2 linked regions of the Geothrix sp. 21YS21S-2 genome follow. The protein of the gene in region 2 interacts with the protein of the main gene of each other region in a pairwise test. Links are inferred from orthologs where the notes say so. Each region holds a gene or a part of one and is shown on either strand. Other genes may lie near its edges.

What was found.
Region 1: the proteins of ruvC (region 2) and ruvA interact in binary tests that used the Escherichia coli proteins (3 or more experiments, as listed by UniProt). The link is inferred for Geothrix sp. 21YS21S-2 from one-to-one orthologs.

What each region holds. Positions count from the first base shown.
Region 1 is NZ_CP132910.1:1,215,585-1,224,509, forward strand. The notes cover bases 5,957-8,838. They hold ruvA (Holliday junction branch migration protein RuvA), read left to right. Parts: upstream 5,957-7,043; coding sequence 7,044-7,634; downstream 7,635-8,838. Other genes in these bases: purD (phosphoribosylamine--glycine ligase), read right to left, coding at 5,957-6,995; RAH40_RS05570 (NAD(P)-dependent oxidoreductase), read left to right, coding at 7,631-8,569; RAH40_RS05575 (tetratricopeptide repeat protein), read left to right, coding at 8,588-8,838. Also shown: RAH40_RS05525 (efflux transporter outer membrane subunit), read left to right, coding at 1-321; RAH40_RS05530 (LuxR C-terminal-related transcriptional regulator), read right to left, coding at 305-1,267; RAH40_RS05535 (alpha/beta fold hydrolase), read left to right, coding at 1,507-2,850; RAH40_RS05540 (DJ-1/PfpI family protein), read right to left, coding at 2,847-3,518; RAH40_RS05545 (GNAT family N-acetyltransferase), read right to left, coding at 3,545-4,132; RAH40_RS05550 (isoaspartyl peptidase/L-asparaginase family protein), read right to left, coding at 4,210-5,169; RAH40_RS05555 (SRPBCC domain-containing protein), read right to left, coding at 5,181-5,675; more of purD, read right to left, coding at 5,685-5,956; more of RAH40_RS05575, read left to right, coding at 8,839-8,925. UniProt on the Escherichia coli protein: The RuvA-RuvB-RuvC complex processes Holliday junction (HJ) DNA during genetic recombination and DNA repair.
Region 2 is NZ_CP132910.1:1,678,408-1,687,343, forward strand. Bases 1,896-4,788 are described here. They hold ruvC (crossover junction endodeoxyribonuclease RuvC), read left to right. Parts: upstream 1,896-3,041; coding sequence 3,042-3,536; downstream 3,537-4,788. Other genes in these bases: RAH40_RS07640 (ribonuclease R family protein), read left to right, coding at 1,896-3,038; RAH40_RS07650 (TonB family protein), read left to right, coding at 3,584-4,651; RAH40_RS07655 (ABC transporter permease), read right to left, coding at 4,654-4,788. Also shown: RAH40_RS07635 (hypothetical protein), read left to right, coding at 1-667; more of RAH40_RS07640, read left to right, coding at 735-1,895; more of RAH40_RS07655, read right to left, coding at 4,789-5,931; RAH40_RS07660 (efflux RND transporter periplasmic adaptor subunit), read right to left, coding at 5,928-7,148; RAH40_RS07665 (bifunctional YncE family protein/alkaline phosphatase family protein), read right to left, coding at 7,423-8,936.

The sequences.
Region 1 (8,925 bases), 460 kb from region 2 along the record:
CGCTGGCAGGCCGCCGTGGCCGGAGCCTTCGGCGAGGTGTCCACGGCCCTGGTGGCCTACGCCAAGCACGCCGAGGCCGAGAAGGAGCTGGCAGGCGCCGTGGAGGCCCTGAAGTCCGCCGTGGCCCTGGCCAACCTCCGCTACACCGCCGGCCTTTCCAACTACCTGGAGGTCCTGGACGCCCAGCAGCAGCTCTTCCCCGCGGAGAACGCCCTCTCCCAGGCGCGGCTCGCGCGGCTCCTGACGATGGTGCAGCTCTACAAGGCGCTGGGAGGCGGGTGGAACCTCGCGGATCCCGGGGCCGTCAAGCCGGGTCCCTGACGCCGCCCAGGGCCGCGGCGAGCATGGCCTTGTCGTTGATGTCGAGCTTCTGGTACACCCGCGCGAGCTGCACCCGCACGGTGTTGGGGGAGCTGCCCAGCTGCCCCGCGATCTCCCGGTAGCTCCGGCCGGTGGCGTAGAGCCGGGCCACCTCGGCTTCGCGCGCGCTCAGGCTGGCCACGGCGCCGCGCTCCCGGGCCTCGCATACGACCTGCTCGCCCCGGCCGGAGAAGTGGAGCTCCACCTGCCGGCCCAGGTAGGGCCCGCCCTCCCGCAGGGACTTCAGGGCCGCGGGGGGCAGGCGGGTATCGGAGAGGTCGCGCCATTCCCGGCGCGCCAGGCCCATGAAGGCCCGGTCGGCGATCTCGAGTACGCCTCCGCGCGAGACCAGCGCCAGGCTGCGGCGCCCATCCGGCGGCGCATGCAGATCCAGCACCCGGGCCCGGTTCAGGTCCAGGGCGCAGGCGAGGTGCCGCCAGGCCGCGGCCATGCGCTGCTCCTCGCACGCGTCGAAGGCCTTGCGGATGCCCCGGTAGAGTACCACCCATCGCAGCCGGCGGTGGTCGGGCTGGTCATCGCCCACGAGGAGGAGGTGGCGGAGGTCGTACGCCTTCGAATACGCAGCCAGCGGCTGGTTCTCCTTGCCCCGGTACCGGTCCTGGGTGTCCACGTTCTGGATGACCCCCGGCCTGTTCACGAAATGCCGCGTCACGGGATCGAAGCGGGACAGCTCGGCGTACCTCGGGAGAAGGGCCTGGTCGCGGTTGTAGACGCAGACGCCGTCCATGCGGATCTCGCCCGAGGCGGGCTCGCCGAAGCCGAACACGGCGCCGTCGAACTCGATCCAGTCGCGGAGAAGGTCCAGCGCCCGCCGCGGGAACTCGTCGGCGGGCGCCGACGAGGCCAGGCGGTACAGGCGTGTCAAATCGGCGACGAAGGCATCCATGGCCTACCCGGAACAAAGCAGCCCGGCCCGCGGGGGCGAGGCCGGCAACGCACATTCATTTCCCCGTGAAATCCTGAATGAATCTAGCAGGGGGCCAAATTAGCAGCAAATAGTACATTTGCATTATTACGTCGCTTTCCACCGGGCTCCATACTTCGTCCAAGGCTCCAGATCCCCTCTCATTCCAGGCCATCCGTGGCAGGCCCGGGGCCTGCCGGCCACGCATCCAGGAGGACACCATGAATATAAGATTTTTCGGTTGTTTGGCCCTGACCCTGGCCCTGCTCCTGCCAGGGTGCAAGGGGTCGGACGGGCCCATGGGACCGACCGGCGCCAGCGGCACCAACGGCACCAACGGAACCAACGGGACCAACGGCACCAACATCGGGACCATCGGCGAGGGCGCGGTGGTCGTGGCCGGCGTCCTGCCTGCGGATCCCCAGGAGAGCATCTACGTGCGCAAGGTCGGGCACGGCCCCCAGACCATCGTGCTGGTGCCCGGCAACAACACCTCGGGCGCCATCTTCGAGGGCATGCTGGACCACTTCAGGTCGAACATGGACCTGAACGACGCCTACACGGTGTACACGTTCGACTACCGCGGCAGCGGCCACTCCAGCTACAACAGGAAGATCACCGGCCTCCGGGATTTCGCCCTGGACTTCGAGAAGGCCATGGGCCAGCTCACGGGCTTCCCCGCCTCCGGCGTGACGCTGGTGGGCTATTCCATGGGCTTCGGCGTCGCCCTGGAGATGGTGATCGCCAACCCGGCCCGCTACGCCAACGTCGTCAGCCTCACGGGCATCGGCACGCGCGGCGTGCGGGTCAGCTTCAACGCGGGCCAGGCCGGAACGGATTCCACCGGCAAGGTCTGGGCGGCCGGCGACTGGGTCACCGTCACCAACGACACCGCCGGCATGGTCGGGGCCGGCTTCCAGCAGCGCTCCTGGCAGGGCGACCAGCGCACCTTCGCCAACATCCAGGCCACCTGGAACCTGGTGGTCTTCGAGGACATCCTCAAGTACGACATCACCAAGGCCTTCACGCCCGGGGCCGTGACCGACACCACGTTCACCACCGACCTGAACTACACCAACGCCCTGCTGGACGGCCTCACCATCCAGTACATGCCCGAGTCGCTGTACTTCAGCCACAAGTTCAACGTCTCGCCCCTGAACGTCGTCAACACCGCGGCCAACGCCGACGGCACCACCGTCACGATCCCCGGCGACGGGCGCCTGGGCACCCTCCTCACCGGGAAGAAGACGCTGCTGGTCAAGGCCGTCACGGATTTCGCGAACTGGCGGGGCGACCAGGTGATCTACGACAACTACACCGCGACCACGAAGTACGACCTCAAGCATGCCGGCGCCACCTGCAGCGCGGTCATGATCGACGCCAACCAGGGCTACGACCACGGGTTCCCCGTCGCCCACCCCCTGGAGGTGGTGCGCCTCCTCGACACCTTCATCAAGGGCAACCTCACCCCGGCCACCGCCTCCGCGGCGCTGGGCGGCGCGACCCTCACGCTCTATCCCACGACGGAGACCACCTGGGAGACGGCCACGTTCACGGGATTCTAGACATCATGGATTGGCCCCGCATCCGATGAGGGGCCAATACATGATGTCCAGTTCCGGCGCCCGTTCCCGTCGGGGAACGGATATTCCATGTGGCGGGCCGTGGCGCGAGCCACGGCCTCGCCGTGGAAGCGCTGCACGATGCGCAGCGCAAGGTCGATGCCCGCGGCGATCCCCGCCGAGGTCATCACCCGGCCCTCGTCGACCACATTCGAGGCCTCGTCCACCGCGACGTCCGCAAAGAGCTCCCGCATCAGCCCGAGGGAGCGCCAGTGGGTCGTGGCCCGCAGCCCCGCCAGCAGCCCCGCCTTGCCCAGCACCAGGGCCCCGGTGCACACCGAGGCCACCAGGGCGCACCGCTCCGCCTGGGCGCGGACGAAGGCCAGGAGCGGCTCGTTCAGCATCTCCCTGCGGGTCCCCATGCCGCCCGGAACCAGAAGGATGTCCAGGGGCGGGCAGTCCGCGAAGGTGGCCGCGGGGATCACCCGCATGCCCCCGGACGTGGTGACGGCCTCCGGCGTCCCGGCCACCAGCACCACCTCGAAGGGCGAGGGTTCCTCGCGCCGGCGGGCCTCGTCCAGGCGCGTCACGGACAGGACCTCGAAGGGACCGCAGAAGTCCAGGACCTCGACGTCGTTGAAGATCAGGATGCCGACAAGCCTGCGGTCCATGGCGAACCCCTTCCGGGATCCAGTATCTACCCTTTGCCTGGCGCGTAGTTCGGCCTGCTCGCCGGGGCCGGCTTGCGGCGCTTCGGGGGAGGGCCGTCGCGGTGGCGGATGTAGTCCGGGTCGTAGGTGAGGTTGCGGGACAGGAAGACGTGGGGCGTCTCCTGGCCGAAGCCCTGCTTCCGGAAGAAGCCCAGGGCGGCCTCGTTCTCGGCGTCGGTGTCCACCATGATCATGCGGGCGCCCAGCTTGATGAAGACTTCCGTGATGCGTTCGAGGAGCCGCGCCGCGATGCCCTTGCGGGCGATGTCCTCGTCCACGCCCAGCCACAGCAGGTAGCCGTAGCTCCAGGCGCTCCCGCGCTTCTCCAGGACCGTGCCCAGGGCGAAGCCCACCACGGCGCCCTCCAGTTCCGCCACCAGGCAGGTCTCGCCGTCGGAGGCGAAGTGCACGGCCAGCTCGTACTCGTCCCAGGTGCGGTAGAGCGCCGGCCACTTGTCGGCGGGGAACAGGCGCTCCCCCAGGGCGAAGACGGCGGGGAGGTCCGCCAGGGACATCTCCCGGATGACCGCGCTGGCGGGACTGGGACGGGATCGGGAACGGGACGGGCCGGGCATGGGACTTCCTCGCGGAGGCCTCCATTATGACCTGGGTGATTCCGATTTTATTTGTGGATAATATCTGGTTTTTACAATTATTGATTTCCGAAAAGGGCCACCGAGGTCCTGCCGTCGCTCATCCTGACGGCCCGGAACATGCCCGGGGTGTTGAAGGGCTGCGTGACGCGGCCCGCCGCGTCCATGGCGATGAGGCCGCCCCCGCCGCCCAGCTTGAGGGCTGCGTCCAGGGCCGCGGCGGCGGCCTTCTCCAGGGGCGCGCCCTGGTAGGCCATGCGCGCGGAGATGTCGTAGGCGACCACCGTGCGGATGAAGAACTCGCCCCAGCCGGTGCAGGACACGGCGCAGGTGCGGTTGTCGGCGTAGGTGCCCACCCCGATGAGGGGGGCGTCGCCCACGCGGCCGGGGAGCTTGTCCAGCATGCCTCCCGTGGAGGTGGCCGAGGCCAGGTTGCCGTGCCGGTCCAGCGCCACGGCGCCCACGGTGTCCTTGGTGGTGGGCCTGGCCTTCTCGCGCTCCTTCAGGCTGCGGAAGGACTCCCACTGGTGGGCGGTCCGGAAATAGGCGTTGGGCACCAGCTCCAGGCCCTGGGCCCTGGCGAAGGCCTCGGCGCCTTCGCCGATCATCATCACGTGGGGGGTCTTCTCCATGACGAGGCGGGCCAGGCCCACGGGGCTCTTCACGTGCCGGATGCCGGCCACGGAGCCGGCCCGGAGGGTCCGCCCGTCCATGATCGCCGCGTCCAGCTCGTGGGTCCCGTCCCGGGTGATGGTGGCCCCCACGCCGGCGTTGAAGAGGGGGTTCTCCTCCATGGACCGCACCGCGGCCTCCACCGCGTCCAGGGCCGGGCCGCCCTTGTCCAGGACGGCGTAGCCCGCCGCCAGGGCCTTTTCGAGCCCGGCGCGGTACGCCTTCTCCGCCTCGGGCCCGATGCGCGCCGTGGTGACGTTGCCCGCGCCGCCGTGGATGGCGAGTCCGAACGGGGCCTGGGCCAGCGCGCAGACCGCGGCCAGGAAAAGGAAGGTTGATCGCACCATGGGACCTCCGCCTACTTGAAATGCTGCTGGAGCTTCTTGAGCGTCCAGGCGTTGCCGGACTTGAAGAACTCCCGCATGCGCTGGGACTCCTCGTCGGCGGCGTAGCCCATCATGGCCAGCCGCAGCCCGGTGCGCCCGCCCAGGTCGGTGAGGGTCGCCACGGTCCACACCCCCTGCCAGGCGTTCGGGAACGGGAAGCCCTGCGGGGGCCGGTCGATGCGGAACGAGACCATGCGCCCCGGCTCGAAGGAGAGGATGCGGTTCTGGATCGTGGACGGGTCGCCCAGGGTGGCGGTGGCGCTGTAGCAGGAGCGGATGAGGCCGCCCACGCGGAAGTCCATGTCGCACTGGGCCGGGCCCAGGAGCTTGTAGCCTTCGGGGGTGGAGAAGACCTTCCACACCTCGGACACCGGTGCTTCGATGATCCCCTCGACGACCAGGGGGGAGACGTCGGCGGCGGCAAGGTGGAGGATGAGGGTGAAGGCGGGGAGGAGGGCGCGCAGCATGGTGCCAGTCTACAGGAATGGATCCGCCACCGTCCGCCCCGCCGCCGCGTGGTTCAGCGCCCGCAGCCCGATGTCGCGCCGCCTCTGCATGCCGGGCCAGTGCACGTCGGCCACGGCCCCCTCCACCTTGGCCCGTGCGGCCTCCAGGTCGGCGGCGGTCGTCACCAGGTTCAGCACGCGCCCGCCGCTGGTCACCCAGCCTTCCTGGGTCTTCCGGGTGCCGGCGTGGACCACCTTGACGCCCTCGGGGGCGCCCAGGGCGATGGGGACGTCCTTCTCGGCGCCCTCGGGGTAGCCGCCGGCGGCCAGGACCACGGCGATGGCGCAGCCGGGGCGGAGCTTCACGGAATCGCGGCGCAGGCGGCCCTCGGCCACCTCCAGCAGGAGGGACGCGAGGTCCTCGTCGAGGAGTTCCATGAGCACCTGGGTCTCGGGGTCGCCGAAGCGGACGTTGTATTCCAGGAGCTCGGGTCCCCGGGCCGTCCACATGACGCCCAGGAAGAGCACGCCCCGGGCCCGCAGGCCGTCCTTGCGCAGGCCGGCCACGGTGGGTTCCACCAGGTCCCGGCGCAGCCGCTCCAGGTCGGCGGGGGAGAGGAAGGGGATGGGTCCGAAGGCGCCCATGCCGCCGGTGTTGGGGCCCTGGTCCCCGTCGAAGATGCGCTTGTGGTCCTGGCAGGGGGGGAGGACGGCGTAGGCGGCGTGATCGGCGTCCACGTCCACCAGCACGTGGAGGGAGAGTTCCATGCCCACCAGCGGCGCCTCCAGCACGACCTTGCGCGAGGCCTCGCCGAACTGGCCGGCCATGAAGGCGCGCACGGTGGCCAGGGCCTCCTCGCGGCTCCCGGCCAGCACCACGCCCTTGCCCGCGGCGAGGCCGTCGGCCTTCAGGACGATGGGCAGGCCCAGGCTCCACGCGCGGATGGCCGCCTCGGCGGGTTCCAGGGCCGTGAACGTCATGCTCGCCGCGCAGGGGATGCCGTGGCGGACCATGAAGTCCTTGGCGAAGGCCTTGCTCCCCTCCAGGCGCGCGGTGGCCGCGTCATGGCCGAAGACGGGCACGCCCTCCCCGCGCACCGCATCGGCCAGCCCCGCCACCAGCGGGACTTCCGGTCCCACCACCACCAGCCCGGGGCGGTTGAGGGCGCACCAGGCGGCGATGCCGGAGACGTCCTCCACCGCGAAGGGGAGGCAGGTGCCGAGCCCGGCCAGGGCATCGCTGCCCGGCGCGGCGTAGAGCTCCACGGGATCAGGACCGGACTTCAGCTTCATGGCCATGGCATGTTCCCGGCCGCCGGAGCCGATGAGCAGGATCTTCATACTTCACCCCTTTCAAGAATCCTACTTCGACTGGGCTATCCTAGGTGCATGATCGGACGACTGCGCGGCCTGCTTATCCATAAGAGCCTCAACTCCGCCATGGTGGAATGCGGGGGCGTCGGCTACCTCTGCTCCATTTCCCTGGGCACCTTCGGCCTGCTGCCGGAGGAGGGCCAGGAGGCCATCCTCCACGTGGAGACCCTGCTCCGGGAGAACGACCTGAGCCTCCTGGGCTTCGCCACCAGGGAGGAGAAGCAGCTGTACCGCCTGCTGGTCAAGGTGGACGGCGTGGGCCCCAAGCTCGCCCTGGCGGCCCTGGGGGCCCTGCCCCTGGCGGACCTGGTGCAGGCCATCCGGGCCCGGGACGTCAGGGCCCTCACCCGCATCCCGGGCGTCGGCAAGAAGACCGCCGAGAAGCTCTGCTTCGAGCTGTCGGAGAAGCTGGGCGGCATGGGAGGGCTGGACGGGCTGGCCGGGGGCGGAGCCCCCCGGGACGCCTGGGAGGCCGACCTGGCTTCGGCCCTCACGAACCTCGGGTTCCGGGAGGACGCCGTCCTCCCCATCGTCAAGGGCCTCGCCGCGGACCGCCCCCCCCTGCCCGAAGCCCTGCGCCTCGCCCTCAAGGGACTCCAGCGATGAGCGTCCGGATCCTCTCCACCTCGGCGCTGGCGGGTCCGTCCCTCCAGGGCCTGGGCGCGAGGTTTCCGGAGCTGTCCATCGCCCCCTTCCGCTCCATCGCCTGGAAGATGAGCCTGGCCAACGCCGAGGCCCTGGTGGTGCTGCTCACCGAGGCCCTGTCGGAGGCCGACCTGGACTACGCCCCCAAGCTGAAGGTCATCGGCACCTGCTCGGCGGGCGTGAGCCACCTGCCCGTCGAGGCCTGCGCCCGCCGGGGCATCGCCATCGTGAATACCGCGGGCGTCCTCGCGGACCCCACCGCCGACCTGGCCCTGGCCCTGCTCCTGGCCCTGACCCGGCGGCTCAAGGACGGCGAGGCCCTGGTCCGTTCCGGCACCTGGAAGGGCTGGGCCATGGACCAGGTCCTGGGAACGGGGGTGGCCGGGAAGGTCTGCGCCATCCTGGGCACCGGGCCCGTGGGCAAGGCCTTCGCCCGCAGGGTCTTCGCCCTGGGCATGAAGCCCGTGTTCTGGGACCGCGAGAGCAAGGGGACCCCTGTGGACTTCGGCGCGGGCATCGCCCGGCGCCTTCCGCTCTCGGACCTCCTGCCCCGGGCCTCGGTCCTGAGCATCCACTGCCCCCTCACGGCCGACACCCGGGGGCTGCTCACCCGCCCCATCCTGCAGCTCCTGCCCAAGGGGGCCTTCATCATCAACACGGCCCGGGGCGGCATCCTGGACGAGGACGCCGCCATCCAGATGCTCCACCAGGGGTTCCTGGGCGGGGTCGGCATGGATGTGTACGAGGATGAACCGAATATTAATCCCGCATGGCTGAAGGCTCCCCGCGCGGTCCTCCTACCACATCTGGGAAGTGCCACCCTGGACACACGGGAGGCCATGTCCCGGGTTCTTTGCGATGGCATCGCCGAGACCCTGGAGGGTAAGCTTGGGTGATTCTGCTGGAGGTTCTCTATGCCCCGTCAATGGCTCCGGCTGCTGGACCCTGAAATCCACGAACTGCGACAGGCCGACGGCAAGTCCCTTGCCGGAAGCCTGACCTATGGCCGCGCCCTCAACGGGCGCAGCCTCCACGAGGAGGCCCAGGCGGTCCTCGACAAGGCGCTGGCCCTGGACCGGGGCGACGGTGACCTGTGGTTCGAGCGCATCATGGCCCAGGGCGACCACGGCACGCTCGAGGACCTGGAGGAGCTCCACTCCCAGCTGGCCAGCATCCGCGCCGAGCATCCCCAGGACGCGGCCGTGCTGCGCAACATGGGCTTCGTGCGGATCCTGCAGCAGCGCTCCGACGA
Region 2 (8,936 bases):
CAACCTCCACACGAGCACCCGCACCTACGCGGACCTCTGCCAGGTCTACTTCCTGGCCTTCCAGGCGGCCGACAACAACGGCCAGTGGGAGAAGGGCCTGGACTACCTGAACAAGGCCCTGGAAACGGCCAAGGAGAACGTGGCCTCCGGCAAGGAGGGCCTCACCGAACAGCGCGACTACTGGAAGAAGAAGGCCGACGCCTACCAGGAGCTCATGAACAAGAACGCGGACGCCATCCGTCTGCTCAAGGCCAAGACCAAGCTCGAGGACTACGAGGAAGGCACCATGGCCACCGTGAAGTCCTGGGACAAGGAGAAGGCCGACGGCGAGAAGTGGAGCCAGTTCTTCCAGTACGACCTCGACCTGGCCACCCGCAACGTGGACGACTTCCAGAAGTTCGTCGACCTCCAGGCCAAGAAGATCAAGGACCAGCAGGCCGACATCGACACCTACAAGGGCCACCCCGGCGACAAGGAGAAGTGGGCCGAGGCCGTGGCCTCCAGCAAGGCCTACCTGGACTCCTTCGCCGAGAAGGCCGACAAGGTCGCCTTCCTGCACCGCCTGAAGGTCCTGGCCCCCGACAACCGCAAGGTCCAGAACGCCCTCGACGTGTCCCTGGGCCGGGCCCTGCCCGACAAGCCCGCCCCCGCCAAGAAGAAGAAGTAGCCCTTCCAGACCCCTGGGGCCACCCCGGCGTGACAGCCGGGGTGGCCCCAAGTGTTAGTCTTGGGGAATGGCACATCGCAAAAATCAAGGCCCGCCCCGCTCCTTCTCCCCCCGCCCCCCCCGGCCCAACCGCCCCGACCGCCCGACGCCGCCCGCCCCCGGGTCCTCGGCCCGGCTCTCGGAGACCTTCGAGGCCACCTACCTCGGCCACCCCGAGGGCACCAGCGGGTTCCTGCGCCCCCTCGGCGCCACCCGCGGCCAGCGCCTCGACCTGCTCGTGGACTGGCGCGAGGGCCACGGCGCCATCCACGGCGACAAGGTCCAGGCCGAGATCACCGGCACCACCTACGACGGCCGCCCCAAGGCCAAGGTCGTGCGCGTCATCTCCCGCAACCCCGATCCCATCCCGGCCCACCTGCAGAAGCAGGAGTGGGGCTGGCGCGCCATCCCCCTCGAGCCCCGCCTCTCCCAGATCGTCAGCGTCCCCCCCACGGACCTGGCCGGCGACGGCGACCTGGTCAGCGTGCTGCTGGATCCGGATCCCGGCGCCCAGCAGATCAAGGGCGTGGTGAAGGCCCGCCTGGGCCGCCCCACCGACCTGCGCATCGAGAACAAGCTCACCGCCGCCCTCTACAACCTGCGCACCGAGTTCCCCGACGAGGTGATGGAGGAGCTGGCCCCCTTCCCCACCTCCATCCCCGAGGCGTGGATCCAGGGCCGCGAGGACCTGCGCGAACTCCTCACCGTCACGGTGGATCCCCCCACCGCCAAGGACTTCGACGACGCCATCAGCCTGGAGGTCCTGCCGGCCAGCGAGGACGGGGGCTGGCTCCTGGGCGTGCACATCGCCGACGTGAGCCACTACGTGGCCGAGGGCGGCCCCCTGGACAAGGAGGCCCTCCTGCGGGGCACCTCGGTCTACTTCCCCGACCAGTGCATCCCCATGCTCCCCGAGCGCCTCTCGGGCGAACTGTGCAGCCTGCGGGAAGGCGTGGACCGCCTCACCATGACCGCCTGGATCACCCTGGACGAGGACCTCCAGGTGCGGGAGACGCGCCTGACGGAATCCGTCATCCGGTCCCGCAAGCGCCTCACCTACGACGAGGTCAAGGAGGGCTGCATCGACAACGCCCAGGCCCGGCGCCGTGACATGGGCCGGGACGTGGCGGAGATGCTCGACGAGGCCCTCCGGGTGTCGCGCTCCCTTACGGCAAAGCGCCTGGGCCGCGGCGCCCTGAACCTGGACACGGACGAGACCGAGTTCGTCTTCGGGGAGGACGGCCGCCCCGTGGACGCCCGCCGCTACGCCCACCACGACGCCCACCGCATGATCGAGGAGTTCATGCTGCTGGCCAACGAGGCCGTTGCGACGTTCTTCACCCGCCGCAAGATCGCCACCATCTACCGCGTGCACGACGTGCCCGACCCCCTCAAGCTGGAGGCCTTCAAGGAAGTGGCCGCGGCCTTCGGGCTGCTGCGCCCCTACGATCCGGCCACCCCCGAGGTGCTCAACGCGATGCTGGACAGGATCCGCGGCGGGCCCCTGGAGGCCATGCTCAACACCCTCCTGGTGCGCAGCCTCAAGAAGGCCGAGTACAGCGCCGACAACATCGGCCACTCGGGCCTGGCCCTCCAGGACTACCTGCACTTCACCAGCCCCATCCGCCGCTACCCCGACCTCGCCGTCCACCGCGAGCTGCGCAAGGTGCTCCAGAAGAAGCCCCTGCCCGACGGCCTCCACAGCATCCTGGCCGTGGTCGCCAAGCAGTGCAGCGACACCGAGCAGGGCGCCACCGAGGCCGAGCGCGAGAACGACAAGTGGAAGACCTGCCTGCTCATGCGCACCCGCATCGGGCAGCGCTTCGAGGGCCGGATCCAGGGCTTCTCCCTGAAGGCCGCCTTCGTGCGCCTCGACAGCCCCTTCGTGGAGGTGGGCGTCCCCCTGGGCGCCCTGGGCGGCGCGTTCACCGTGGACGAGAACCGCACCAAGGCCTCCACCGCGGGATCGGGCGTCGTGCTGACCATCGGCGACGCCGTGAAGGTGGAGATCACCGGCGTGGACGAGGACCTGCGCCGGGTATCGGCCTGGGTTGTTGAAGCCAAGGCCAAGGACGGCAAGGGCAAGGCCGTCACCTTCGTGCCCAGCCTCGCCGCCCCCGCCCACCTGCGTGAGGCCGACTTCGTCCGGGAGCCCGCGCCCCCCCGGGGCCGGCCGCCCAAGTCGGTGCGCCAGGCCGCGGTACCAGACCGCAAGGCCCGCCCCGAGGGCGCCAAGCCCTACGTGCGCCCGGGCCGCCCCGGCGGCGCCCAGGCCCGTCCCAAGGCCCCCAAGGGCAGCGTGCGCGGCCCCGCCCGCCGCAAGAAGGTCTAGGCCGTGGCGGTGCCCACCACCATCTGCCTCGGCGTGGATCCCGGCTCCCTGGCCTGCGGCTTCGCCGTGGTGAGCCGGTGCGGTTCCCGCCTGGAGCTGGTGGAGGCCGGCGTCATCCGCTCCCAGCGGGGCGCCGACTTCGACAAGCGGATCCTGGGCATCCACCTCAAGCTCGCCGAGGTCATCGAACGCACCCGGCCCCACTTCATGGCCGTGGAGTCCCCCTTCGTGGAGAAGAACGCCGCCACCGCGATCAAGCTGGGCCAGATCCGCGGCGGCATCCTCCTCACCGCCGGCCTCCACGGCCTGCCCGTGGGGGACTACAACCCCATGCAGGTGAAGAAGGCCGTCAGCGGCTACGGCTGGGCCGACAAGACCCAGGTGGGCAAGATGGTCATGGTGCTGCTCAGCCTGAAGGAGCCCCTCCAGGCCGATGCCGCCGACGCCGCGGCCGTGGCCATCGGCCATCTCATGGCGACGCGGGTGCCGGGGAAATAGGCCGGGTTGCTATCATGGACGGATCCCCGAATGAACGAGGTCCATCCATGCTCCGGTTCCTCCTGTCCGCCCTTCTCCTGGCGGGTCCCGTCCTCGCGCAGGCCCCGCCCCTGGTCGAATTCGACAAGCTCACGGTCCTGCGCCGGCCGCCGTCCCCGCCCTATCCGCCGATCGCCAGGATCGCGCAGGTCCAGGGCCGGGTCGTGCTCTCCGTGACGATCGGCCCCACAGGCCTTCCCGAGGCGGCTCAACCCGTCTCCGGCCCCGCGCTGCTCCGGGCCGCGTCGGTGGCCGACGCCCTGCAGTGGACCTTCGCCCCTGTCCAGATCGAGGGAAGGCCCGCGCGGGTCCGCACCACCTTCGCGATGCCCTACACCCTGAAGGACGCGCCGCAGCCCGCGCGGGAGACCGGAGGCGGGCGGATCGTGGTCCAGCTCGGCCTGATCCCCTCGCCGCTCAACGTGCCCGTGGACCTTCCGGCCCTGGAATGGGAAGTGCTCGGCCGCCTCACCCGGGCCGGGCTGCAGGTGGCGGATCCGGCCGCCGCCGATCCCGGCGAGGGCCTCCACCTCCAGCTGAACCTCCAGGCCGCGCGGACTCCGGACGCGATCCAGCTCCTCAACCTCCAGGCCCGGTGCTCCCTGCTCGCGGACCGGGACCTCGCGCGGAACACACCCGGGGAGGCCCAGCGGATCTGGTTCGACAGCCACGTCTCCGGAAGGGTGGAGAAGGTGGACTTCCAGGACGAGATCGCCCGGGCCTTCAGGGAGAGCCTCGACACGCTCCTCGGTGGACCCGAGGCTCCCGCCCCCCTGCCCGAATCGAGCACGAGGACCGTCGAATTCAAGCAGATGAAGATCCGCTACCAGCCGCCCGCGCCGCCCTATCCCGCCCTGGCGCGGGAGCGCCGGGTGGAAGGGGTGGTCGTCGTCCACATCATGGTGGATCCTGCCGGAAGGCCGACCCGGGCGGAGGCCCTGACCGGCCCCCCCGAACTCATCATGACGGCGGTCCGCTACGCCCTCCAGTGGCGGTTCGATCCGGCCCTGCTCGACGGGGTCCCGCAGGCGGCGCGCTTCAAGCTGACCCTGCCGTTCCGCCTGGGGAAGCTCTAGACTCACTCGTACCGCAGCGCCTCGATGGGATCCAGCTTCGCGGCCTTGTTGGCCGGGTAGAGCCCGAATCCCATGCCCACGGCCGCCGGCACCAGCAGCGCCGACAGGAAGGCCCACGCGGGCACGCCGCCCATGTGCTTCATCAGCACCTGGCTCAGCACCGCCCCGAAGACCATGCCCAGCACCGTGCCGATGATGCCGCCGGCCACGCACAGCAGGGTGGCCTCGATGAGGAACTGGAAGAGGATGTTCCGCCTGCGCGCGCCCAGGGCCTTGCGCACGCCGATCTCCCGGGTGCGCTCCGTCACGCTCACCAGCATGATGTTCATCACGCCGATGCCGCCCACCAGGAGGCTGATGCCCACCATGGCGCCGCTGGCGGTCATGAGGGTCTTGCCGATCTTCTCCACCTGGGCCACGGCCTTCTCGTTGCTCTCGAGCATGAAGTTGTCCGCGTCGTCCCCCCGCAGGCCGCGGATGCGGCGCAGGCCCTGGCGCAGGGTGTTCTCGGCCTCCTTCACGGGAACCTTCGCATCCACCTGGAGGCGCCAGAAGGGGCTGTCGAAGGCGCCGGGGCGGGCCAGCTCCCGCAGGCTCCCGAAGGGCACGAAGAACATGCCGTCGGGGCCCCACATGGCGGAATCCTCGTCCTCGCCCCCGCTGGGCATGAAGGGGATCTCCCCGTGCTTCTTCAGGATGCCCACCAGCTCCACGGTCTGGCCCGCGACGGTGAAGTGCTTGCCCACGGAATGCTCGCCCAGGCCCAGGTCCTCGGCGATGGTGGCGCCCAGGATGGCCAGGGGGGCCCGGGTCGTGCGGTCCGTGGCGGTGAAGTTGCGGCCGCAGGCCAGCTCGCGGTTGGAGAGGTCCAGGCCGTTCTCGTCCACGGCGGTGAGGTAGGTCACGCGCCGCGTGACGCTGCCGGCCTTGACCACCATCTGGGGACTGAAGATGGTGGACTGGGGGCTGGCCACCAGGATCTGGGGCATGAGCTCGCGCAGCTCCCGGATGGTCTGGTGGTCCATGGGCATGCGCCGGATCTTGGCGGTCTTGAAGCGGGAGTAGGGCACCCAGGAGCCGATGAAGAAGGTGTGGGTCCCCTCCTGCTTCACGTCGGACATGATGCGGCCTTCCAGGCCCTTGGTCAGGTTCACGACGGTGATGACGGACCCCACCCCGATGATGATGCCCAGGGTGGTGAGCATGCTGCGCATGCGGTGCGCCCAGATGCTGGCGACGGCGGTGCGGAAGGTCTCCTGGAAGCGGGTCCAGCCGTTCACGGCTTGTCCTTCCGGATCTTCACGGCCACGCCGTCGGCGAGGGTGGCGAGCTGCTTGGTGGGGCCGGAGATCACCACGTCCCCCTCCTGGAGGCCGGTGAGCACTTCGGCGGCGCGCCGGGTGGTGAGGCCGGTGGTGATGCTGCGTTCGGCGGCCTTGCCGTCCTTGACGACGAAGACGACGCTGCGGTTGCCGGTGAGAAGCCCAAGGCCCCCCGCCTTGGCCTCGCGGTCCTGGATGGCCGCCAGGGACACCGAAAGCACGTCCTTGTGCTCGGCGGTGAGCACGGCGACCCGGGCGCTCATGCCGGGACGCAGCGAGGCGCGCTCCTGGGCGGAACCGTCCAGGAGGATGCGAACCTTGTAGCTCTGGGCCTCCTGGGAATTGGAGGTGCTCGACCCCGCGGGCCGGTCCGTGCTGCTGGCCACGGTGAGCACCTTGCCCTGGAAGACCTTGCCGGGCAGGGCGTCCACGGTGACCTCCGCGGGCTGGCCCACGGCGACCTTCACCACGTCCAGTTCCCCGACGCGGATCTCGGCCATCATCTCCGACAGGTCCGAGATGACCATCATCACGGCCCCGGCCAGGTTGGTGGTGCCGGCGATGGCGGTCTCGCCCTTCTCGGCCTTGAGGCCCGTCACCTGCCCGGACATGGTGGCGCGGATGACGGTCTTGCTGAGGTCGTCCTGGGCGATGGCGGTCTGGGCCTCGGACTGCTGCACCGCCACCCGGGCCCGCTCCAGCGTGGTGGCCGCGGTGTCCCGGGCCAGCTTCACCTGCTGGAACTCCTCCAGGGACGTCAGCCCGGCCTTGTTCAGGCGCTCCTGGCGCACGAAGGTCTGGTCCTGCTTGGAGAAGGTGGCCTGGGCGATCTCCAGGTCCTTGCGCGCCATGCGCAGGCCCATCTCCGACTGGTTCAGGGCCTGCTTGTAGCGCTCCTGGTCCAGCGTCACCAGCAGGTCGCCGGCCTTCACCCACTGGCCGTCGGAGACGTGGATCTCCTTGATGGCCGCGGTCACCTGCACGCCGACGTTGACCCGGGTCTTGGCCTGCACCTCGCCGTTGGCCGCCACGCTGTCCCGCAGGGGCTGGCGCTTGACCGGCTCCGTGGTGAATTCAGGCGTGCCCGGACCTCCGCGCAGACCCACCCATCCGATGGAGGCGAGCACCCCCAGCGAACCGATACCGATGAACAACCAGGTGCGTAGGCGCGGCATGGCTTCCCTTCGTGTGGAAAAATGCGATCAGGTGGATGGCCTGATCCTACCACGATAGGGGGCCCTGCTGAACCGGGCAACGGTTCGGAAAATCAAGCGGGGCGCGGCGCGTCAGTGCTTCGTGAACTGGAAATAGAGGTACGAAAATGTGTAAATAATGCTGACGATGAGACTGAGGATGGCGATGATCTCCATGGCGGGTGCTCCTGGCGAAAGAATAACCCTTGTCCCCTGAAGGTGCCGTCAAGGTTTCGTATACGAACGGGCGGCCGTCTCACTTCCCCAGGCCCAGCCCCTTCCGCGCGAGCCCCTTCCCGTGGGCGCCCGCGAACCACGCCGGGTAGGGCGCGTCGCCCCGGGCGGCGAACCACAGGAGCCGGTTCAGCTCGTCGTCGGGCACGGTATCGGGGCGCGAGAAATCCAGGAGCGCGCCCGTCCGCCGCGGGTTCACTTCATCCAGGGGCACCCGGCTGGGCAGCGCGGTGTAGGGCGTGAAGTCGGGCCTGCGGGTGAAGCAGCCCTCCATCGTCGGCGCCGCGCCGTCCAGGCGCGTCATGGGGGGCAGCCCCAGCATGCGCTCCATGGTGTGCAGCACGGAGCCCTGGTTGTAGAACCGGCTCACCACGCGGCCCCGCAGCGTGTAGGGGCTCACCACCAGGCACAGGGAGCGGTGCCCGTCCACGTGGTCGAAACCGTCCTGGGGATCGTCCTCGTTCACGAAGATGCAGGTGTCCTTCCAGAAGCGGCTGTGGGAGATGGCTTCCACCAGCCGCCCCAGGGCCAGGTCGTTGTCGGCCAGGTGGGCCCTGGGCGTGGGCGCGCCCGGCGTGAGGCCGCGGGTGTGGTCCTGGGGCAGGTACACCACCACCAGGTCCTGCCAGGCGCCCTTGCGTTCGCATTCCCGGAATTCGGCCAGGAAGCGCTCCACGCGCACCACGTCGGGAATGCGCGTGTTCCAGCCGGGGTAGTCCGGGGCCGTGTGGCGGCGCAGGGATTCCGTGGGCATCGAGGGGCGGAAGCCCACCTTGCGCGTGCCCCCGAGGTGGTCCGCGTACACGTCCTGCCAGGTGGCCAGGGGCGGCTCCAGCGTGGTGAAGTCGAACTCGCCGAAATTTCGGAAGGACCGCCCCCGCAGCAGGGCGCTGTCCCAGAGGAACGGCGTGGGCGCGAAGGCCAGCGGATCCGTGCCCAGGTCGTAGCTGCGCGTCCAGTCCCCCGCGGTCTTCTCGGTGTAGGCCGTGGTGATCCCCTGCGTGGCCCACTGGTGCCCGTCGGCCGAGACGACGCCGTTGCAATAGTAGTTGTCCAGCAGCACGAACTGCTCGGCCAGGGCGTGGTGGTTGGGCGTGACCTCCCGCGGGTAGATGCAGAGCGACGGATCCCCGTCGCCCTGGGGCAGGTCGCCGAAAACCTGGTCGTAGGTGCGGTTCTCCTTGATCACGTACACCACGTGCCGGAAGACCGAGGGCTCCCCGGCGCGCCGGGGCACGGGCACGGGCCCGCGCGAACCCTTGCGGGCCGGCAGCATGGCCTCCAGGGAGCGGGGCACCTGGGCCAGGTCCGTCGCGCGCCGCGTGAGGGTTCGCAGCGCCCCATCCGCGGGGATCGCGACGCGCTGGAGCGTCCCCTGCTCGCTGCGCACGCTCCAGCCCTTGGCGCCGGGCCGGCCCTCCCGGGAGCCCAGTCCCCTGGCGCTGCCGATGTAGAGCCGGCCGTTCCCCGCCGCCACGCAGGAGGGGAACCATCCCGCAGGGACGAACCCCGCGCAGGCCCCGCCCCGGATCACGC